DNA from 3 places in the Providencia sp. PROV004 genome. Region 1 is predicted to be linked to each of the others. Evidence: predicted binding sites of a transcription regulator. Region 1 holds the regulator's gene; each other region holds the start of a gene.
What was found. The regulator CRP, encoded in region 1, controls carbon source genes, mostly activating them, when cyclic AMP is high. The targets are predictions, from matches to a motif close to ATGTGANNNNNNTCACAT.

Region 1 (8,028 bases):
AAATAAGGCTATGTCAGAAAACTTTCGTCCAATAAGTTGGGCTAAAAATCCACACCTCCAAACATTACTGCCAAGGATTTTCCGTAGAACACCGAAAATCAAACCTATATGGCAACGGCTTGAATTGCCTGATGGCGATTTTATCGATCTCGCTTGGAGTGAAAAACCCGAGCTAGCAGCGCATAAGCCACGATTAGTGATTTTCCATGGTCTAGAAGGTAATTTTAAAAGCCCTTACGCTCACGGAATGCTAGAAACTGCCCAAAAACATGGTTGGTTGGGTGTGATTATGCATTTTCGCGGTTGTAGTGGTGAACCCAATCGCCAACAGCGAATTTACCATTCAGGTGAAACCAGTGATGCTCGCTATTTTCTCCGCTGGTTGAAACAAACCTATGGTGATGCGCCAACCGCCGCAGTTGGTTATTCTCTTGGTGGCAATATGTTAGCCTGCTATTTAGCTGAAAGCGGTCAAAATGCAGATGTCGATGCGGGTGTTGTTGTTTCAGCTCCTTTGATGTTAGAAGCCTGCTCTTTACGCATGGAAAAAGGCATCTCTCAGTTCTATCAACGTTACTTACTAAATGGCTTGAAACGCAATGCCACCCGGAAATTAGTCCGTTATCCAGGCTCATTACCCTTAAACCTCTTACAATTGAAGCAGCTTAAGCGGATCCGTGAGTTTGATGATGTGATTACTGCTCGTATTCATGGATTTGATGATGCGACAGATTATTATCAAAAATGCAGTGCATTACCCAAGTTAGCTTATATCACTAAACCAACGTTAATTATTCACGCCAAAGATGACCCATTTATGGCGCCTGAAGTTGTTCCTGATTTATCATTTTTACCCCACAATGTGGAATACCAAATGACAGAACATGGCGGGCACGTCGGCTTTGTGAGCGGTACATTCAGAAAACCGCAAATGTGGTTAGAAAGCCGTATTCCTCAATGGCTAACCCCTTATTTAGATAAGGAAATAATGTGATTATTCCTTGGCAAGAACTTGAGCCTGAAACATTGGAAAACCTGATTGAGAGCTACGTATTGCGTGAGGGAACCGACTACGGCTCCCATGAAAAAAGCCTGCAAGATAAGGTTAACGATGTGAAACGGCAGTTAGTTTCTGGCGAAATTGTGCTAGTCTGGTCTGAATTGCATGAATCGGTTAATTTCATGCCTAAGGGAAGTTTTTCTGTATGATGTTTTTATTCCATGGTTCATTTTTACGTCATCTTTTGTCATAAAAAAGTTGCGTGTTTTCCAACATAATCATGTCGTAAAACCATCAAATAAGGCTCACAACCCTAACACCCGTTAATCCGCTTCATGCACTATTGATTAAAATAGTGCTTATAAGCGCAGCACAGGGAGTCCACGATGTCCAAAAAGCACCCAATTATTGCTATCACCGGTTCGAGCGGTGCTGGCACAACGTCAACTAGCCAAGCATTTCGTAAAGTTTTTCACCAATTAAATATCCAGCCTGCAACATTAGAAGGGGATAGTTTTCACCGCTATACACGCCCTGAAATGGATATGGCTATCCGTAAAGCCAGAGAACAAGGCCGGCACATCAGTTACTTTGGCCCCGAAGCGAATGATTTTGCTTTGCTTGAACAAACCTTAGTTGACTATGCAAAAACGGGTTGTGGGCAATCCCGTAAATATCTACATACTTATGATGAAGCGGTACCTTATGGCTTGCAGCCCGGGACATTTACCCCTTGGGAACCGCTGCCAGATAAAACGGATATTTTGTTTTATGAGGGGCTACATGGCGGTGTTGTCACACCGGAACATAATGTCGCACAACATGTTGATTTACTTGTCGGTGTTGTCCCTATAGTCAACCTAGAATGGATCCAAAAATTAATCCGTGATACGACAGAGCGAGGGCACTCCCGTGAAGCCGTTATGGACTCTGTCGTGCGTTCTATGGGCGACTATATTAATTACATCACGCCACAATTTTCTCGCACTCACATCAATTTTCAACGCGTTCCAACGGTAGACACCTCTAACCCATTTTCGGCTAAAGCTATTCCATCACAAGATGAAAGCTTTATTGTGATCCGCTTTCGTGGGCTAGAGCAAATTGATTTCCCCTATTTGCTATCAATGATATCTGGCTCTTTCATTTCTGCAATGAATACAATTGTCGTCCCCGGAGGAAAACTAGGTTTAGCCATGGAATTAATTATGGCGCCAATAGTCGAAAAACTAATTAATCAAAAGGACAACAATTAAATTATTTTTTGATTAATAAATAAGATGCTTATCATTAATTAAGGTAAGCATCTTTTAATTCAAATATACCAATAAAAATTAAATTTATTTTTAGTTTTTTATTTCAAAGCTGTGTGTGACTTCAACGGTTTTCTCTAACATCAATGCGACTGAACAATATTTTTCAGCAGAAAGTTGAACGGCTCGTTCGACCGCTTTTTCCGTTAATTCATTCCCTGTTACAATAAAATGTAAATGGATTTTCACAAAATAACGAGGGGCTTCTTCGCGACGCTGTGAGGTTAATTTCACCTCACAATCCGTAATATCATAGCGGCCCTTTTGTAGAATCGAAACGACATCAATCGCGCTGCAACCACCCGCAGCCATTAGCACCATTTCCATTGGGCTTGGGGCGTTATCACCTGCATTGCCGTCCATCATCACTTGGTGCCCAGACGCAGACTCCCCTAGAAAAGAAAGTCCTTCAACCCACTTAACTCTTGCTTCCATTATATTTCCCCTTGAAATGAAATCGGTTTAAAGGCTACATTGTTCCATAGATACAATGAATGTTATATCAACTTTATTTGGCTGAAGCGATACAGGGAAGACTTTCTTTATTGGATATGCTACAAACAATACTTAGTTGATAGGATTAAGATCAAAACTCAACGGTTTAATTGATCATATTATAGTGTTGATATCAATTTGCGTTACCCAAAGCAATCAAAAACGCTGAAGCAATCAGCTGTTAGATTATTTAAAGGTATATAAGGCAAATTAATATGCTAAGCTAGTGACTTTAAAGCCAGCCTTTCTAGTATGTTTTTCTGAATGGCTGCAATAACATACAGAGGATAACGCTAATGGTTCTCGGCAAGCCACAAACAGACCCTACTCTTGAATGGTTTTTGTCACACTGCCATATTCATAAATATCCATCCAAGAGCACTCTTATCCATCAGGGTGAGAAAGCAGAAACCCTTTACTATATCGTTAAAGGTTCGGTGGCTGTTTTAATTAAAGATGAAGAAGGCAAAGAAATGATCCTCTCTTACCTGAATCAGGGGGATTTCATTGGTGAGCTTGGGTTATTTGAAGAAGGGCAAGAACGTACTGCGTGGGTTAGAGCCAAAATAGCCTGCGAAGTTGCTGAAATTTCTTACAAAAAATTCCGTCAATTAATTCAGGTAAACCCTGATATTTTAATGCGCCTTTCTGCGCAAATGGCTAGTCGCTTACAAACAACATCTGAGAAAGTCGGTAACCTCGCATTCTTAGACGTTACAGGCCGTATTGCTCAAACGCTATTAAACTTAGCTAAACAACCTGATGCAATGACACACCCAGACGGTATGCAAATCAAAATTACTCGTCAGGAAATAGGCCAAATCGTGGGTTGTTCCCGTGAAACAGTCGGCCGTATTCTAAAAATGTTAGAAGACCAAAACCTGATCTCTGCACATGGTAAAACCATTGTTGTTTACGGTACTCGTTAATTAACCTTTCAGCCTGGCCACCTTTGGCTGGGCTATTTATTTATCATATTAAATTCTAATAAAATCGCTTCTTTATATTCTCTTTATCACTTCCCCTTATAGAATAATAATTATTATCTTATTAATTAGGGAAATATTTATGACCATTACATTAGGCTATTTATCGGGTAATCCGACGATTTTCAAAAAAATCATTAATTCCGATGATTTCATCAAAAAAATTTTTACGATTACCTCTTCACTGAAAAAAAGTCCACTTGATACGAATAACCAGCTAAAACCAACTCGTACCTGTAGCACTGAGAGTATTGATTCCGCCTATGAGAGCGACTTAGAAGAAACCAATAATATTAAGTGTTTAAGCACTGGTGAATTTTACGAAAAAGTCAATCAATTGAAAATTAAGCTATACGGAAAATATTCATCTACTTTTCTTTCTGAGCAAAGTACAGACTCATTAATAAAAGAAAATAGAGTTATTCTTGACCAATACAAAGAACTCCCCAAAAAAAATGCTGAATATGCTGATTTTTTATATCGCGATATTAGAATCCCTGGCATTAACAATAAAAGTCTACAAGAAAAAAAAGAGATTATAAAAAAATTTGTATTACCTAAACCTCTAACTAATAAAAATGGTTCAATGCTTCCTTTAAAAAAACAAATCATTCAAGAGTCTATTCGTCATATCACACTACCTTCCGTGGGTATAAAATATAAAACAGAAAGCAAATTTAATAAGAAATTAGTTTATATACATTACAAAATTTGTGAAGAAAATCGGCCTAATCAAAGAATCACCTCTTTGCCAAAAACCACTTTTGAGTTCAAGGGAAATATACCGCAAACAAAGTCATCATTACTAAGAGCACAACGAATAAAAGAACATTATAATTTATCGAGTAAAATTACCACACAGAAAACCAGCCTTAGCAAAGATAACTTAGCAAAAAATAAAATTTTAGTTAATAGTTCTGATTTATTAAAAATAATAGAAAAAGAATACCAATTTACCCAAGAAATGAATAACCATATAAAAATAATCGCTGAAATAGACGCCCAAATGAAGACTAACTCTCAATTACTAGCACTTTACAAGTCACCAATAATAAAATAAGTAAAATCGACTTATTATTCAATCAATTAAAATATTTGCATTGGCTAGAACAAATCCAAACACAAATATCACACACATGTAAATAAATAATCATAAACATCGATTTATTATATTAACTAACCTAAAAACAACCCAAAATAGCATTAATTGATAATTAAGGATCTCTCATGCACATAGACACCATCAATAGAAATGTAAGCAATCCCATCTTTAAAAAAAACATAGCATTAGAAATAGCGGAAAATTATTTCCCAATAATTAAGAAAATACGTAATACTAGATTGAATAATTTCATTCATTTATTTAGTTTTAACAAAAAAAACAAAGTAAATATGGATTCAAAGTTTTACTTAGAGTTAAAAAAAATAGAAACCAAAAAAAATGAGAATAACTCACGATTAAAAGTCGAATTAAATCAAAATAAAATAATATCATTAGAAAATGAACTACTTAAAAAGTCGTTTGAAATATCCCCAACAGTAAAAAACACTAAAGATGAAATTAATAGAAAAATAAGTAACGCATTAAAAATAGACAAGCCCTATGTAGAAGAATTAGTCAACAATAAAATAATTAAAGAACAGAATGACCTAATAGACCATTACACATACCATATTAAAAATATAGAATTAATTGAAACTAAAGAACAATTAAAAAATGATATATACAAATTAAAATTAGAGATAAAAAACGAGTCAAAAATAAGAGGGATTTATTATCTTGAAAAAAAACATGAAATATTAGAGTCATCATATAAAGAGATAGAAAATACATTTGGGGTGGAAGACCAAAATGAAAATTTAAAATCATTAATTAATTTACAATTAATCATTAAAAATTTATTAATTAAAGAATTAGATGATATTAAAAACAAAATTCATAATATAACGTTAAATAACTATAATAAAAAATCCATTAACCCCAAAAAAAGTCAAATATCGAAAAAATTAATGGAAGAAAAAAACAGCGTAACCCCAGAAGAGTCAATAATTAAAAAAAATTTAATTATCTGTGATGAAGATGGTACCCCTATTTATCATGATGAGGACCATAACTTTGATTTTGATGACGAATTAACTTTTTTAGCGAAGCCCGAAACCAATGAAATGGAAGATTCGTCATTAGTTAAAACACTAAGACTCGAAAATAGAGAATTAAAAAACTCGCTAGAGGAGTTAAGCAATAACTATTTCACTCTGCTTGATAAATTCCATCATAGGTCACACGAATACATTCTAAATACAATAACTCTTACTGACGTACCTCTAGATGATTTATCTACAAATGAAGAAACTATCGTCAAGCAGCCAAGTGAAATTAAACAAAAAACAATAGATAGTAAAGAGAACGTCACGGCAAAAAATACACAGAACAATCGTAGTTTAATGCAGAAAAAAACAGTTGTGAATTATTCACATTCCCATAACAGTCAATGTCTGGCTGCTGGCATCACCATATCCAGCACACCAGAACAATTGCAACAAAAACAAATAGAATTAAAAGCGAAAAATACAATAAAAATATCTGGCCGAAATAGAACGTAATATTAACGATACAAGTTGCAGAGACAGAAATGCCTCTGCAACTTTTCAATAAACCACTAATTCAATAACTTACCAATCGCCGTTTCTAATTTCGCCATGCCGCTATTAATTTCTTCCTCGGAAATAATCAGTGAAGGCGTAAAACGTAAAACATTGGTGCCGGCATTGAGCATCATCAGACCTTCTACTGCACTGGCTTGCAGGATATCTTTCGAGCGATCCAATAGTTTGCCATCTAATTCAGCGCCAATTAATAACCCCATTCCTCTGATCTCAGAGAAAATGTGATATTTATCATTCAGTTTATTTAAATGAGCGACAAATAATTCACGACGCTTTTCGACACCATTTAATACTTCCTCAGTATTAATAATATCAAACGCCGCATTACCAACTGCACACGCTAAGGGATTGCCACCATAGGTGGTACCGTGCGCACCCACTTCCATGGTTTTTGCCACTTCTTCAGTGGTGATCATTGCACTAATAGGGAAACCGCCACCCAATGCTTTTGCCGTGGTTAAAATATCAGGCACAATATTGTAATGCATATAAGAAAATAATTTACCTGTACGGCCCATACCGCTTTGTACTTCATCAAAAATCAACAAGGCATTATTTTCATCACACAGCTTACGAACTCCTTGCAGAAATTTCGCTGTTGCTGCGGTGACGCCACCTTCACCTTGTACTGGCTCAAGAACAACTGCGCAGGTATTTTCATCAATGACCGCTTTGACAGCATCAAGGTCATTAAATGGCACATGAATAATATCCGCAGGTTTTGGCCCAAAACCATCCGCATATTTTGCTTGCCCACCGACCGAAACAGTAAATAATGTGCGTCCGTGGAAAGCTTGTTTGAAAGCGATAATCTTAGTTTTATAGGGGCTGTATTTAGTAATAGCGTAGCGGCGTGCTAATTTAAACGCAGCTTCGTTAGCTTCTGAGCCGGAATTCACAAAAAATGCGCGGTCAGCAAATGTCGCATTCGTGAGCTTTTGTGCTAACTTTAGCGCCTGCTCGTTAGTGAAAATATTACTGACATGCCATAGCTTTTCGCTTTGTTCACGCACCGCAGCCACCAAACTAGGGTGGCAATGCCCCAAAGCAAGAACAGCGATCCCACCAGCAAAATCAATATATTCTTTACCTTGCTGATCCCAAACGCGGCTACCTTCGCCTTTAACTGGAATAAATTCCGCTGGCGAAAAAATAGGTAACATAACTTGATCAAAAGTTTGCCGATTTACTATTGGTTGCTCAGACATACCCCTCACCTGCTCTTATTTAATGCAATTATGAAAATATAAGCATTAAATATGAATAAAAAATCAAAAAAGAGCAATAGCAAAGGGCATAATATGCATAATTAATTTTTTCTGAATACGATTGCTAAATTAATATTTTAGAAAATTGTTTAGTAATTCATGGCCTTGTTCACTCAGAATACTTTCAGGATGGAACTGAACACCTTCTATAGGCAAGGTTTTGTGCCGTATTGCCATGATTTCATCAACATCGCCATTATTCAGTGACCATGCGGATACATCAAAAGAAACAGGGAGTGTCTCTGCTGCAATCACTAACGAGTGATAGCGTGTCACTGTTAAGGGACGATTTAAGCCTT
Region 2 (8,028 bases), 2.0 Mb from region 1:
ACAATTCGATGTGATGATCGGGTAACGGATTTGCTTTTGAGTATACTGTCGTAAATTCATGCTACAGGCGGAAATAGCCCAACTGTAGAAAGACATATTTATGTAATATCCAAAAATAGTTTGTGCCATAAGTCAACGGCAAACCAGTGAAGCTAACACCCGTGTGGTGCAAAATATACAGGATAGGAGAAAACATGCGTCAACTTTGGGACATCATCGCTACCATCTTTAGAATTAGCTGGCGAGCACTAAACTTTATTAGGGAATTCGTTTTTAACGCCATTTTCTTAGTATTATTCTTTGTCGTTATTGGGTCAATTGCGCTTTACCAAACAGAAACTCAACCCGAAAAAAATTATTTTGGTGCTTTGTATGTTGATTTGCAGGGCGTTATCGTAGACCAAGTTTCTGCTCCAGACCCATTTGGTCGTATGAGCCGTGAACTACTTGGTACTTCAAATAGCCGCATGCAAGAAAATTCATTATTCGACATCGTTGATACTATTCGTACCGCCGCAAATGATGACCGTATTACAGGAATGGTATTACGCCTAGATGATTTAGTTGGCGCCGACCAACCTTCTCTGGCTTATATCGGTAAAGCAATCAATGAATTTAAAAGTTCAGGGAAACAGGTTTACGCCATCGGTAGCAGTTATAGCCAATCACAATACTATCTCGCCAGTTACGCTGATGATATCTACCTCACACCACAAGGTGCTGTTGGGGTATATGGTTTCGCAACTAATGGCCTTTATTACAAGTCACTGTTAGAAAAACTTAAAGTCAGTAGCCATATTTTCCGTGTTGGTACCTATAAATCAGCAGTTGAGCCATTAATGCGTGATGAAATGTCCCCTGAAGCACGTTTGGCCAATAAACAATGGTTGGATGCCCTGTGGAACAATTACCTCGCAGATATCGCCAAAAACCGCAATACTACCAGCACGCAAATTTTCCCTGGAGCTGATGCTATTTTAGAACAATTACGTTCTGTCAAAGGCGATAGCGCGCAATATGCTTTAAAACAAAAATTGGTTGATAAACTTTATACAAACGAAGAAGTTGAAGATTTACTCAGTAAACACTTTGGCTGGAATAAAGAAAATAAACAATTCAATAATATTAGTATCTATGATTACTCCGCTAAAATAACAGATACCAATGCGAATCAAAGTGGCAATATCGCCGTGATTGTTGTTCAAGGTGCTATCATGGATGGCCCGCAAACGGCTGGGATTGCAGGAGGCGATACCATCGCAGCACAAATTCGTGATGCTCGCCTTGATGATAATATTAAAGCAATTGTGTTACGCGTGAATAGCCCGGGGGGAAGCGTAAGCGCTTCTGATTTGATCCGCAGTGAACTGGCTTCGGCCCATGCTGCCGGTAAACCCGTGGTGGTTTCTATGGGGGGAATGGCAGCATCTGGCGGGTATTGGGTATCGACTCCAGCTGACTATATTATTGCCAGTCCAAACACACTGACAGGTTCAATTGGTATATTTGGTGTGATCAATACCTTTGAAAAATCTTTAGATTCTATTGGGGTGTATACTGATGGAGTATCAACATCACCATTAGCCGATATTTCTCTGACTAAAGGGATTAGTCCACAATTTGCTGACATGATGCAAATAACTATTGAAAATGGTTATGAGACATTTATTGGCTTAGTCGCGAAAGCTCGCCATAAAACACCTGCAGAGATAGATAAAATCGCTCAAGGCCGTGTGTGGATCGGGCAAGACGCGCTTAAAAATGGCCTTGTAGACCAGCTAGGTGATTTTGATACTGCGATAGATAAAGCCGCAGAACTCGCTAAACTCACTGATGTTAAGCTAGATTGGATGAAGCCTGAGATGACTTTCATGGATCAATTGTTGCTTGAATTAACCACTAGCGTTCAAGCTGCGATGCCGGATGTACTACAGGTGTTTTTGCCCCCAGCAGTCGCAACGGATATCCGCCAGCAAGCTCAGTTTTTCTTAAAAATGAATGACCCTCAAAACCGCTACGCATTTTGCTTAAATTGCGCGGAAATTAACTGATCGCTAAATCCCCTTCAGCGTTAATGAAGGGGATTTCTCTCACAAACTCATCAATAACCCCATATCAATCTAATTATTCGCAAGTTAACGATAGTAATACGCTAACAAATGCGTCAAAATCCTGATAATCATTCTCCTTCGATAAGTTGGATAAATTAGGTAATAAGATGCAGAAGAAATCAATTTATGTAGTCTACACAGGTGGAACAATTGGCATGCGCCATTCACCACAGGGATATGTTCCTGTTTCTGGTCATTTGCAAACTCAGTTAGCTCAAATGCCCGAGTTTCACCGCCCTGAAATGCCTGAGTTTACCATCCGTGAGCATCAACCGTTGATTGATTCATCTGATATCACTCCTGAAGATTGGCAGCTCATCGCTGATGATATTCGGGAAAATTATCCACTTTATGATGGGTTTGTTATATTACATGGCACTGATACTATGGCTTTCACCGCCTCAGCCTTATCTTTCATGTTTGAAAACTTGAAAAAGCCAGTGATCGTGACAGGGTCACAAATACCATTAGAAGCATTACGTTCTGATGGGCAAACAAATCTATTAAATGCCTTATATTTAGCGGCCAATTACCCTGTTAATGAGGTCGGGCTGTTTTTTAATAACAAATTATATCGCGGTAACCGCACCGTTAAGGCTCATGCTGACGGCTTTGATGCTTTCAGCTCACCTAACTGCTCCCCCTTAATGGAGGCGGGTATCAATATTCGTACATTCAATACGTGCCCTGCACCTATTGGCATAGGTGAATTTAAAAGCCACCGAATTACACCTCAACCTATCGGTGTTGTTACACTTTATCCGGGACTCTCGGTTGAGATTGTTCGCAATATTCTCCAACAACCTGTCAAAGCGCTTATATTGCGCTCTTACGGTGTCGGTAATGCCCCTCAACAGCCTGAATTACTACGTATACTTCGCGAGGCAACGAACCGAGGCATTATTGTGGTTAACCTGACACAATGTATTTCTGGCCGTGTTAATATGGAAGGCTATGCCACAGGACACGCTCTTGCAGAAGCTGGTGTGATAAGTGGATACGACATGACTTTTGAAGCCGCCTTAAGTAAATTGCACTACTTACTAAGCCAAAATTATACCCCCGCTTTAATCCGAGAGTTAATGCAGAATAATTTACGCGGCGAGTTGAGCTATGCTGATGAATAACAGATAACATACTGAGGACACAATGAAAGCAGCATTACTGTTAGTCGATTTACAAAACGATTTTTGCACCGGTGGCACATTAGCAGTAAATGAAAGTGAACATGTTATTGATGTTGCTAATAAGGCGATGGCTATTTGCCAACAAAAACAGATAGACATCATTGCAAGCCAAGATTGGCATCCCGCGACACATCTTAGTTTTGCGGCTAATTCAAATACTCAAATTGGCGAAGTCGGTGAGCTAAATGGCATTACACAAGTTTGGTGGCCTATTCATTGCGTACAAGGTGAGCACGGCGCTAAATTACACTCAGATTTAAACCAATCACTGATTAGTGCAACTTTCACCAAAGGGGAAAACCCACAGGTTGATAGCTATAGTGCCTTTTTCGATAACGATAAAATTAGCCAAACCCGCCTGCATGCATGGTTACAAGAACAACACATTTCACATTTAATTATTATGGGAATTGCGACGGATTACTGTGTCAAATTTACCGTGTTAGATGCCCTAAAATTAGGCTATAGCGTAGATGTTCTAGTGGATGGATGTAGAGGTGTTAATCTTGCAGCCAATGACAGCCAAGAAGCTTTAGACGAAATGAAAAAGCAAGGCGCGAGGTTAATCACGTTAACTGACCTGCATTAACCCAGACTTTGTAGACAAGTTTTCTCATATCAATTGAGAAAACTTGTTTTAGTGACGCTGTCACTGTACAACACCCTATTGAATAACCAAACTATTCTACAGATCTACAGAGTAACTGTTACTCATCATTATTTTGCGGTTTTAATGTTGCCAACATTTCACCTTGAAACAGCGTTTTTAGCTCTTGTTTGCTCTTCATCGTAATTTCGCCATTAGTCCCTACCGTCATATGCTCTGGGTCATGGTTATGCCGCGACTGCCACAATAATACCATTTGCAAGCTATGCTCTTTTTGTTCTGGCGTTAACATCACCCCATCCGGCCATTTACCTAGCTCAACTGCGGTTACTAGGCGCTGATAGATTTCAGGTGTCATCACTGCTAATAATTGTTCAAGTTGCTCTGGATTAACTTCAACGCTCACGGTAAGGCTCCTTCAAGTACGCAATTAGCACGTTATTTTATTATTCTTAATTTTAGCTGATAGCTGAATCGTTTTTGTCATTCTAATATTAAAATTTCAGCACCCTTCAGCTCTTTATCCACGGGTCTTTTCACCATTATCATCATCGATAAAGCTTAATGATGCTGAATTAATACAGTAACGCTGCCCCGTGGGCTGCGGACCATCGGGAAATACATGCCCTAAATGCGCATTACAGTGTTGACAGCGAACCTCAATGCGATGCATCCCATGCGAGAAATCCTCAATGTATTTGATAGCCTCTTCATTGACGGGTTGATAAAAGCTTGGCCAACCACAACCTGCATCAAATTTGCTCTCAGACATAAATAAAGGTGAACCACAGCATAAACATTCGTACACACCATCTTTACGGTTATGCAATAATTGGCCACTGAATGGCGGCTCGGTACCTGCTTGCTGTGTAACGTAACGCTGCATTTCATTTAATTCTGAAATATCAATAGGTTGGTTATCTTTTTTTGACATGTCACACCTAAATATTTAAATAACTAAAATGTTCAATGGTTATCATACATCAATTTCAATCAACAAAAAATTAACAACATTTTCTGTAAAACTATTCTAAACTAAGAAGCATCTTACTTTCCGTTTTGATTTGTGAACCGTATCACATATATCACTGATAGATGGTTTCATTATGCTGCACAATCCCGATAATACGTGCGGCTGTATTTGCCGCTGAAGTGGCTGACAAATAAGCAATTGGTGGTATCAGAATTGATTTTTTTCAATAATTGACACGATTCCGCTTGACGGCTGGCAAGGTTTTGGTAACTTTAACTACAACTTAATTCACGAATAAATAGCTGGTGGAAATACTATGACTATCAAAGTAGGTATTAATGGTTTTGGTCGTATTGGCCGTATCGTTTTCCGTGCTGCACAAGAGCGTTCTGACATCGAAATCGTTGCTATCAACGACCTGCTCGATGCAGAATACATGGCGTACATGCTGAAATACGACTCAACTCATGGTCGTTTCAACGGTACTGTTGAAGTTAAAGATGGTCACCTAGTTGTAAACGGCAAAAAAATCCGTGTAACAGCAGAAAAAGATCCTGCAAACCTGAAATGGAACGAAGTCGGTGTTGACGTCGTTGCTGAAGCTACAGGTATCTTCTTAACTGATGAAACTGCACGTAAACACATCCAAGCAGGTGCTAAGAAAGTTGTTCTGACTGGCCCTTCTAAAGATGATACTCCTATGTTCGTTATGGGCGTTAACCACAAAGCTTACGCAGGTCAAGAAATCGTTTCTAACGCATCTTGTACAACTAACTGCTTAGCTCCACTGGCTAAAGTTATCAACGACAAATTCGGTATCGTTGAAGGCCTGATGACAACTGTTCACGCAACAACTGCAACACAAAAAACTGTTGATGGCCCTTCACATAAAGACTGGCGTGGTGGTCGTGGTGCTGCGCAAAACATCATCCCATCATCAACCGGTGCGGCTAAAGCAGTAGGTAAAGTTATTCCAGAACTGAATGGCAAACTGACTGGTATGTCTTTCCGTGTACCTACTCCTAACGTTTCTGTAGTTGACTTAACTGTTCGTTTAGAAAAACCAGCAACTTACACTCAAATCTGTGATGCAATCAAAGAAGCAGCAGCAGGCGAGCTGAAAGGCGTTCTGGGTTACACTGAAGATGACGTTGTATCAACTGACTTCAACGGTGAGAAACTGACTTCAGTATTTGATGCTAAAGCTGGTATCGCACTGAACGACAACTTTGTTAAATTAGTTTCTTGGTATGACAACGAAACTGGTTACTCTAACAAAGTATTAGACTTGATCGCTCACATCTCTAAATAAGAGCTGTAACGAAATTTGTCTAACTGAGCCGCCGATTGGCGGCTCTTTTGTATCGTATCCAATAACAAATTAACACTTCATATTTTCTGCTATATCGCTTATGGTTGATCTCTTATTGGATACGCTATAAACATGACTTATTTTAGAATGAATACTATTCACCGCGTCACTGCGCCTTTAAATATACCGAATAGATACTCTAAATAATTCAAGTGAATGAACACAGTCAGCAATGCTGCAGTTTGAAAGATGACGAGTATTCACACTGTTCCATTAACACAGGCCTAATACCATGCACGACAAACTTTTTGCACTACCAGTCATTAAACAAGTCTCTGCTTACATCACTCAACGCCAACTCGGCGAGCTTCCACTCATTGTCATCTCGCACCCTAAGGTGCGTGGGGCCGTCAGTTTACAAGGTGCTCAACTTATTGATTGGCAACCTGCAGGGCAAAAACCTTGCTTATGGCTAAGTTCAGAAAGTGCTTTTAAAGAAGGTGTTGCAATCCGCGGTGGCATCCCTATTTGTTGGCCTTGGTTCGGCCCTGTTGCTAGTCCTAGCCATGGTTTTGCGCGAATTTTACCTTGGCAATTCACCGCACATAATGAGCATGAAGATGGCGTTATTTTAACCTTCACGTTAACGGATACCGACTATACCCGTAAATTATGGCCACATGAGTTCACTCTGATCCTCCGTATGAAACTCGGTGAAACATGTGAACTTGAACTAGAAAGTTATGGGGATTTCGAAACTACTGCCGCACTGCATAGTTATTTCAATATCAGTGATATTCAAAAAGCCACCGTCTATGGGTTAGGCGGTCACTATTTCGATAAAGTCGCAGATAAAGAAGTTTATGCCAATGAACCTCTCAAATTTAATAAACATACTGACCGTATTTATTCAGAACCGGATGAATATAGCTTATTACGTGATGATGGATGGGCTCGTACAATAGAAATTCATCATTACCATAATAGTGATGTTGTCTGTTGGAACCCTTGGGCAGAGTTATCATGCAGTATGGACGATATGCCAAATAATGGGTACAAACAAATGGCTTGTGTAGAAACGGCAAGGATTAATGTCCCAATGAAAAGTGAGGCACAGCACCCTGCTCGCCTTTCATTAGTGATGGTCAGTCGCGATAATAAACCGCAAGATTAATCATCCAGTCTAAGTGTATAAGATTTCTAAATAGATAAAATTGAGCCCCTGATAAACATAATGATATCAGGGGCTCAATAATTTAACTTTCGATAACAAACTTAGAATGTGTAAGTGACACCTGTCCACATAATGGCGGAAACATCTTTATTCACCATTGGGCTATCTTTCACTTCACTTGGTAGGCGGTCAACACGGCCCATTGCAAATACCGTCCAATTTTCATCAAAGCGATAATTTCCTGTCACTTCAACGTATGGTGTCCAACTTGAACCTGGGTTATAACGTTTTAAACCGCTATTACGTGATTCTTTTGAAGAAATACCATATTCATAACGGTTTTGGTTCTTGCTATCCCATTTAATACCAAGACCTGGGGTGATTGACCACTTATCACCTTCAAAACCATACAGATAGGCGAATTCACCACGAATACCATTACTGATACCTAGGATATCACCAGAAATATTCGTTCTCAGTGTACCCCAATCAGCGTTATGACGATAAGTCAGCCCCGTCATCACCGTATCACGGCGACGGTCTAATTCACGCATTGCTTTATCATCATTGTCTTTAGGTTTAAAAAATTGCGGGTAATAAAAAGCATCTAATGATAGTTGGTCTTGCGTATCATTCCATAGGTAATAACCAGCTGCTAATGTAT
Region 3 (8,028 bases), 1.6 Mb from region 1:
TAGATATCGGCAAATTCGCCTTCTGGATCACGCATAACAGTAGGCTGGCCACGGTCAAGGTCTTCACGTAAAGAAATATGCAGAGGAACCTGTCCCAATAATTTAGTATGGTATTTTTCTGCTAATTTCTCAGCACCACCGGTACCAAAAATCGGCTCTACATGCCCACAATTGCTGCAAATATGTGCGCTCATGTTTTCAACCACACCCAGTACTGGGACATTGACTTTCTTAAACATCACAATACCTTTCATGGCATCAACCAAGGCGATATCTTGTGGTGTTGTCACTACCACTGCCCCAGTGACAGGGATATTTTGAGAAAGTGTTAATTGGATATCTCCCGTTCCCGGTGGCATATCGATAACTAAGTAATCCAAATCCGGCCATAGCGTGTCTTGCAGCATCTGCATTAATGCTTTGCTTGCCATTGGACCACGCCAAACCATGGCGTTGTCATCCGTCACTAAGTAACCGATTGAGTTTGTTGCCAAGCCATACGCCATAATCGGGGCCATATGCTGACCATCTGGAGAGGTTGGGCGCTCTAATGTTGTGCCTAACATATTTGGAATTGATGGGCCGTAAATGTCCGCATCAAGGATCCCCACTTTCGCCCCTTCTTGTGCCAGAGCGAGCGCTAAGTTCACAGAAGTGCTTGATTTACCAACGCCACCTTTACCCGAACTGACGGCTAAGATATTACGAACACCATTAATACCCGGCAAATCATTTGCACGTTTTAATGTCGTGATGTCATGACGCAGTTTCCATTCAACAGCATGAGCGCCTGTTTGTTGCTTCAATTCAGCGGTCTTTTCGCTAATTAAAGTTTGAAACGGCCCTTTCCAAACGAATGGCATAACTAATTCGACATGCAGCACGTTGTCCAACATTGCGCAATGATGTAACGCTTTGATAGAAATCAAATTACGTTGCAGTGTTGGGTGTGTAAATGAAGCCAAAACTTTGGAGACTTGTTCAGTCAGCAGTTCTGGTTTGTTCTGCTCGGGGGATTTATCGTTCATCCCGGCTCCTTTATTTATATTTTTGAACTAGGTACATCCTGAATAATAAGCTACATAAAATTAAACAGATATACTTTGACTGAGATTAATCATAACAGAGAACACAAAAAATAGTGATTACCCCGCATAGTAAAAACCACAAAGAGGTAAAAATTTCTTTTTCGAACAAATTGCCAATTAATATTTTATACCCCTAGCAGCGATGGTTTTGATCGGTTAACATCAAAGACCCTTTTCAAATAATGGAAGTAAGAAAGTTACTATGTCTCAAGTCGCGAATAAATTACTGGTAACCTGTGCGTTACCCTATGCTAACGGTTCAATCCATCTTGGTCATATCCTGGAACATATTCAGGCTGATATTTGGGTCCGTTATCAGCGAATGCGCGGCAAAGAGGTTCACTTTATCTGTGCCGATGACGCGCACGGAACTCCAATCATGCTTAAAGCTCAACAACTTGGCGTAACGCCAGAAGAGATGATTGCGGCAGTGAACCAAGAGCATCAGAACGATTTTGCTGGTTTCGCCATTAGTTATGACAACTATCACTCCACACACAGTGAAGAAAACAAAGTCTTATCAGAGCTAATTTACGGGAAACTGAAAAATAACGGTTTTATTAAAAACCGCACTATCTCACAGCTTTTCGACCCAGAAAAAGGCATGTTCTTACCAGATCGCTTCGTTAAAGGCACTTGTCCAAAATGTAAAGCCGAAGACCAATATGGTGATAACTGTGAAGTCTGTAGCGCAACCTATAGCCCAACAGAGCTGATTAACCCACGTTCAGTGATTTCTGGCGCTACACCTGTCATGCGTGATTCAGAACACTTTTTCTTTGATCTTCCTGCATTTAGCGACATGCTTCAAGCGTGGACTCGCTCTGGCGCATTACAAGAACAAGTCGCCAACAAAATGCAAGAATGGTTCGAATCCGGCCTACAACAATGGGATATTACCCGTGATGCGCCTTATTTCGGTTTTGAAATTCCAGATGCACCGGGTAAATATTTCTATGTCTGGTTAGATGCCCCTATCGGTTACATGGGCTCCTTTAAAAACCTGTGTAATAAACGCGGTGACCTCGACTTTGACGAGTTTTGGAATAAAGATTCAAAAACCGATCTTTACCATTTCATTGGTAAAGATATCGTCTATTTCCACAGCCTGTTCTGGCCTGCCATGTTAGAAGGTAGCCAGTATCGTAAACCAACAAACCTGTTTGTTCATGGTTATGTCACGGTTAATGGGGCAAAAATGTCGAAGTCGCGCGGTACATTTATTACTGCCCGCTCTTACTTAGATCACCTAGATGCCGACTGCTTGCGCTATTACTATGCAGCAAAACTGTCTTCGCGTATTGATGACATCGATTTTAATTTGGAAGATTTCGTCCAGCGCGTCAACAGCGACATCGTCAATAAAGTGGTTAACTTGGCATCACGTAATGCGGGCTTTATTGCTAAACGCTTTGGCGGTCAATTATCAGCAAACCTTGCTGAGCCAGAGTTATACCAACAATTTGTTGATGCCGCTAAAGTTATCGGTGAGGATTATAACAACCGTGAATATAACAAAGCGATCCGTGAAATCATGGCATTAGCCGATATCGCAAACCGCTATGTTGATGAAAAAGCCCCTTGGGTTGTGGCAAAACAAGAAGGTAAAGATCAAGAGCTGCAAGATATTTGCTCGATGGGCATCAATTTGTTCCGCGTTCTGATGACTTACCTGAAACCTGTTTTACCAGGGCTCACTAAGCGTGCTGAAGCTTTCTTAAATAGTGAATTATCATGGGATGCGATTAACACCCCATTATTGAACCACAGCGTCGCACCATTTAAGGCATTGTTTAACCGCATTGAAATGGCAAAAGTGGATGCAATGGTCGAAGCCTCAAAAGAGAGTATCAAACCCGTTCAGCAACTTACGGGGCCGCTAGCCGATGACCCAATTCAAGATACCATCACCTTTGATGACTTTGCGAAAATTGACCTGCGAATTGCATTAATCAAGCAAGCTGATTTTGTTGAAGGCTCAGACAAGCTACTGAAATTACAATTAGATATTGGCGGTGAAACTCGCCAAGTATTTTCTGGTATTCGCTCCGCTTACCCAGACCCTAAAGCTTTAGAAGGCCGTTTAACCGTGATGGTTGCCAACCTCGCACCCCGTAAAATGCGTTTTGGTATTTCTGAAGGTATGGTAATGGCTGCTGGCCCTAGCGGTAAAGATATCTTCTTACTCAGCCCAGACAGTGGTGCACAACCCGGTATGCAAGTTAAATAACCCATACTTGCTCTAGTCTGTTATTCATTAAAAGTGGGAAGCTAAATACTTCCCACTTTTTTATTGGCTTTTTATTGTGATCGGTAGCACAATAATAAAGTTAATTGTATGATGAATAGATATTACATTACAGGACCAGCCTCATGTCATTTAAACAGGTACTGATAACGGGATGGCAATATTTGCGAGCTTTCGCAATACTCTACCTTTGCCTGATTATTGGAAACCTTATCTCAACACGACTTCCATTCTCCATCCCTGGCAGCATTGTCGGCATGTTAATTTTATTCATACTGCTTGCGTTACAAATTATTCCCGCGAAGTGGGCACAACCCGGTTGCAGCATTTTGTTGAAAAATATGACCATCCTGTTTGTTCCTATTGGTGTTGGCATAATGAATTACTATGAATTACTCAGCCAACAAATGGTTCCTATCATCGTTTCCTGTGTGGTTAGTACCTTAATCGTTATGGTCGTTGTCGCCATCAGTTCCAACTATATTCATAAGGAACGCCCTGTCGTTGGGGCTCAACCTGATGACGTTCCTTTACCCCCCGAAGACCCAATTTCTTCGGTCATTAATAATGATAAAACTAAGGGGAATGAATAATGTTAGAACATATTTGGTGGTCATTGCCGCTGACCATTGTGGTGTTTTATTTGGCTCGTAAGCTGTCGACCACATTTAAGTTACCGATTTTAAACCCACTATTAATTACTATTGCGGTATTGATTGCACTACTAGTGATCACGAATACCTCTTATGAGCACTATTTTGCAGGTAGCAAAATACTCAATGATTTACTACAGCCTGCAGTCGTCGCGCTCGCTTTTCCACTTTACGAACAAATGCACCAAATTCGAGCCCAGTGGAAATCTTTATTAAGCATTTGTTTTGCAGGTAGTTTAGTGGCCATGTTTAGCGGTGCCGCCATCGCGTTATGGTTGGGGGCAACCCCTGATATCGCGGGTTCTATTTTGCCTAAATCGGTTACTACCCCTATCGCGATGGCTGTTGCTAATTCGGTTGGTGGGATCCCTGCGATTAGTGCCGCCTGCGTGTTATTTGTTGGGATCTTAGGCGCCATGTTTGGCCATAGCTTATTTGATGTGCTGCGTGTACGAACCCACGCATCAAGGGGACTCGCGATGGGAACCGCTTCCCACGCCCTAGGCACTGCCCGCTGTGCCGAAGTGAATTACATTGAAGGTGCTTACAGTTCCCTTGCATTGATGACCTGTGGGGTTATCACCTCACTTATAGCCCCGTTTATCTTTCCTGTTATTTTACATCTTTTTAGCTAAGCTTAATTCACTAAGCCAATATCCAAGCAAATGAGTAAGAGGAATTTATTAGCCTCTTACTCACTAACACACGGAGAAAACATGAGATATATCTCTCAATTAAAGAATTTGTTTCATATGTTTCATTTAAAATGGTGACTTAAGTCACATATTGTTGAGCGCATTATTGAATAGAATAAAAATAATTAATTAGGGAGGTAACACATGCATTCACGATTTAAGGCCGCTTGGGCCGAACTTCCAGAAAAGTTACAGTCGGTACTTAGACCAATCATTGATAATTCTGATTTCCGAGGTATGTTAACAGCGGAACAAGTCAAACAGATTAAAGCTGAAGCAGGTGTAAGCGACGCTGAATTAGCCTTTGCGTTGTTGCCTTTCGCTGCGGCTTATGCAATTACTCCAATCTCCCATTTTCACGTTGGTGCAATCGCTTGCGGCGCAAGTGGTAATTTATATTTCGGCGCCAATATGGAATTTAGCCATGTTTCAATGGGGCAAGTGATCCATGCAGAACAGTGTGCAGTGACACACTCTTGGATGAAAGGTGAAACGCAGATTACCTCAATTACCGTGAATTACACACCTTGTGGGCACTGCCGCCAATTTATGAATGAATTGCGTGAAGGCGGTAAAATTATGGTGAATTTACCGGGCCGCACACCCGCAGTACTACACCACTATTTACCCGACTCATTTGGGCCGTCTGACCTCAATATTACTACTTTACTACTCGACCCTGTTGACCATGGCTATAAAAACCAAAGCCGTGACCGGTTATTAAGTGCAGCAATTGAGGCTGCAAACCAATCCCATGCACCTTATAGCCGATCCCATTCAGGAATTGCGTTACAATTAAAAGATGGCTCACTGTTTACCGGACGCTACGCAGAAAATGCCGCATTCAACCCAAGTTTACCACCACTGCAAGCCGCTTTAATTATGATTAACCTTGCAGGTAAAGATATTCACGCCATCGACCAAGCTAAGTTTGTTGAAAAACAAGATGCGATTATCAAACATTGGTGTGTGACCGAAAATACATTACAGGCACTAGGTTGCCAAAATATTGAATTAGCTTATTTGGATTAATTTGATATTGATTTAAAAGTAACGGTTATTGCTGGGAGCTTGAATAAATAGCAATAACCGTATAGTTGTTATTAGAACTTTAATCTTGTTCACAAAACTATTTACCTGCAAAGTGGCCATCCATAATAGGACTCACTAGTTTTGATTAATATATGCCCTAGTAAGTAAATTCATTAAACAATTTTTCTGTTTCATTTATCGTGTCTTCTAATGTAATAACTAAAGGGATCTTTCGCATTTTTTCTAGCCAAGCTTGGCTTTGTTGCTGTTTTATCGATACAGATTGCGCGGCTTCTTCTTTCATGTCTAGCCAAATGCTAGCAAATAACGCTGATTCACCATTAAGTGATTTATTAGAAAAGCTATTTAATAGTTTCCCTATAATTTTATTCTTTTTATCTATAGATAATACTTCAAATACATCTTTAAACAACCAACCTTCATAAGGAATCCCTGAATTTAACATCGCTTCTTTTTTTATTTTAATAAATTCTTGATGTGTAATATCACCAATTGGGATGTTATCACTTTCTTTGCGATTTTTCATAATTCGTCCATATGCTAATTTGACTTCTTTTTGATACCGACTCCGTTTTTCACTGGTGAATGACTCACCCCGTGCCTTCATATGATTATTTAAAAACTCTTTTTCTAGATAAATAAAAATACTGAAATATTTATCACTTGAATCATTTACCTTTTGAGGGTTATATTTTTCATTAAAAGAGTAACCTTTATTTATGAGAATTAAACATGATAAAATTATAAAAATTAATTTAGAAATAATAAATTTAGAAACCATCATTAGAACTCCTTTTATTCTTATTAAAATTCATTGAATTATTAATCATTTCTTCAAACATAAAGTCTAATTCTTTTTCTATATTTTTAACTAAAGTAATCCGCCTCATTTTCTCCAGCCATCTTTTGCTTTTAATTTGCTTGTCTGATGGTGGTTTGGAAGCTTCTCTTACCATTGCATACCAAAGCATCATGAATAATTTAGCTTCCTTCGCAGGATCGTTGTTATTCATCACAAAAACGAACTGTTGCCATAGTGCCTCTCGGTTTCTCTCATTAATAATATCTAAAACATCTGCTAAAATCCAAGCATGATAAGACATTCCCATTTCATTTAAATTCTCACGATAAAAATCCATTGCCTGTTCATGGCTTAATTTTTTAATAAATGCTTCTTTTGGATACTTTAAAAATTCTAACATTGGGTTATTATCTTTTCCCCCCTTGAAAATAACTAATTTTTTTCTATCAAATATTAAATCCTTAGATTCAGAAAAGTATAACATCTGTAGCATAAAGAAAAGACGTGGCGTTTTAACACCTTTTTTTTCACAAAAATTAGTTGTATTTTTTTTATTATATTTTACATTATTTCCTTGAGGATTTTGGCAAGCACCGAGAAGAAAAACTGAAAGCACAACTATTAATTTATAATTCATATACATCCTTGTGATTCATAAAGTTAGAAACCAATAATCTTAAAAATAAATTATGTAAAAAACACATTGCCCACATAAAAAGAAACATCAGTAATCACCATTCGTTTACTAATAACTAAAATAATTTATTTTATTATAAGTAGACTTTTTAAATATTAATTAAAACTAAAAGATCCTCCAGAAGAATAACCACTATAACTAAATTCAGGTATACTTGGCATTGAGGGTATTGAGTATTTATCTTCAAATGAGTCCATTGAATTGTTCATTGATGACATATTGTCTCTTAACTGGCCAATCATATTTTCAAAATGATGGTTATTTCTTATGGTATCTGTAGGGAAGTCTTTAAATCCTGGCGTTCCCGGAAGAACAACACTCGGGCGTTCTAGATAATAATTTGTTGGTGTTTCATTATCCTTAAACCTATCAAGTAGGTTTGTTGTACGAGGTGCTAATTGTCTATTCGGTTCGGATTTTGGATAAGTGCTTTCCAATATCGATTTATCTACCATATTGTGTGGATACTTAATTGGAGGTGTTGACTTGTTGTTTATTGATGGCATATTTCCCCTTAAATCATCAATCATACGATCATAATGAGCAACATCTGGTTGATAATTAACTGATGGTGAATCAAATAAGCCTGTTTCTGGTAATATATAGTCAGGTCTTTCTAAATAATATTCAGACAATAGATTTTTATGTGTAAATTCCGTTTGGCCACGCCAATCTGTTTGTACTTGAAATGATTCTAAATGTTGTGAAGGATAATCCCAAAATGAAAAACGCTCTGTTCCTCTATCAATTAAAGGGTTTCCTGTATTATAAATAATTGTATTTATTCTATCC

Region 2: the regulator CRP is predicted to act here: its motif matches at 4,970-4,987, upstream of msrB (peptide-methionine (R)-S-oxide reductase MsrB).
Region 3: the regulator CRP is predicted to act here: its motif matches at 4,706-4,723, upstream of cdd (cytidine deaminase).

What each region holds. Positions count from the first base shown of each region.
Region 1 covers NZ_CP042859.1:340,971-348,998, reverse strand. Annotated here, with positions in the region: gene FVA69_RS01545 (hydrolase) at 11-994, shown strand; gene FVA69_RS01540 (YheU family protein) at 991-1,209, shown strand; gene FVA69_RS01535 (phosphoribulokinase) at 1,387-2,256, shown strand; gene FVA69_RS01530 (OsmC family protein) at 2,347-2,748, opposite strand; gene crp (cAMP-activated global transcriptional regulator CRP) at 3,105-3,737, shown strand; gene FVA69_RS01520 (hypothetical protein) at 3,877-4,854, shown strand; gene FVA69_RS01515 (hypothetical protein) at 5,022-6,398, shown strand; gene FVA69_RS01510 (aspartate aminotransferase family protein) at 6,455-7,669, opposite strand; gene FVA69_RS01505 (aminodeoxychorismate synthase component II) at 7,799-8,028, opposite strand, start outside.
Region 2 covers NZ_CP042859.1:2,324,489-2,332,516, reverse strand. Annotated here, with positions in the region: gene sppA (signal peptide peptidase SppA) at 195-2,051, shown strand; gene ansA (asparaginase) at 2,219-3,238, shown strand; gene pncA (bifunctional nicotinamidase/pyrazinamidase) at 3,261-3,887, shown strand; gene FVA69_RS10355 (YeaC family protein) at 4,006-4,311, opposite strand; gene msrB (peptide-methionine (R)-S-oxide reductase MsrB) at 4,426-4,839, opposite strand; gene gapA (glyceraldehyde-3-phosphate dehydrogenase) at 5,195-6,190, shown strand; gene FVA69_RS10340 (D-hexose-6-phosphate mutarotase) at 6,483-7,364, shown strand; gene FVA69_RS10335 (MipA/OmpV family protein) at 7,466-8,028, opposite strand, start outside.
Region 3 covers NZ_CP042859.1:3,291,847-3,299,874, forward strand. Annotated here, with positions in the region: gene apbC (iron-sulfur cluster carrier protein ApbC) at 1-1,028, opposite strand, end outside; gene metG (methionine--tRNA ligase) at 1,291-3,318, shown strand; gene FVA69_RS15035 (CidA/LrgA family protein) at 3,462-3,929, shown strand; gene FVA69_RS15040 (CidB/LrgB family autolysis modulator) at 3,929-4,624, shown strand; gene cdd (cytidine deaminase) at 4,829-5,716, shown strand; gene FVA69_RS15050 (hypothetical protein) at 5,874-6,521, opposite strand; gene FVA69_RS15055 (hypothetical protein) at 6,508-7,176, opposite strand; gene FVA69_RS15060 (serine protease) at 7,332-8,028, opposite strand, start outside.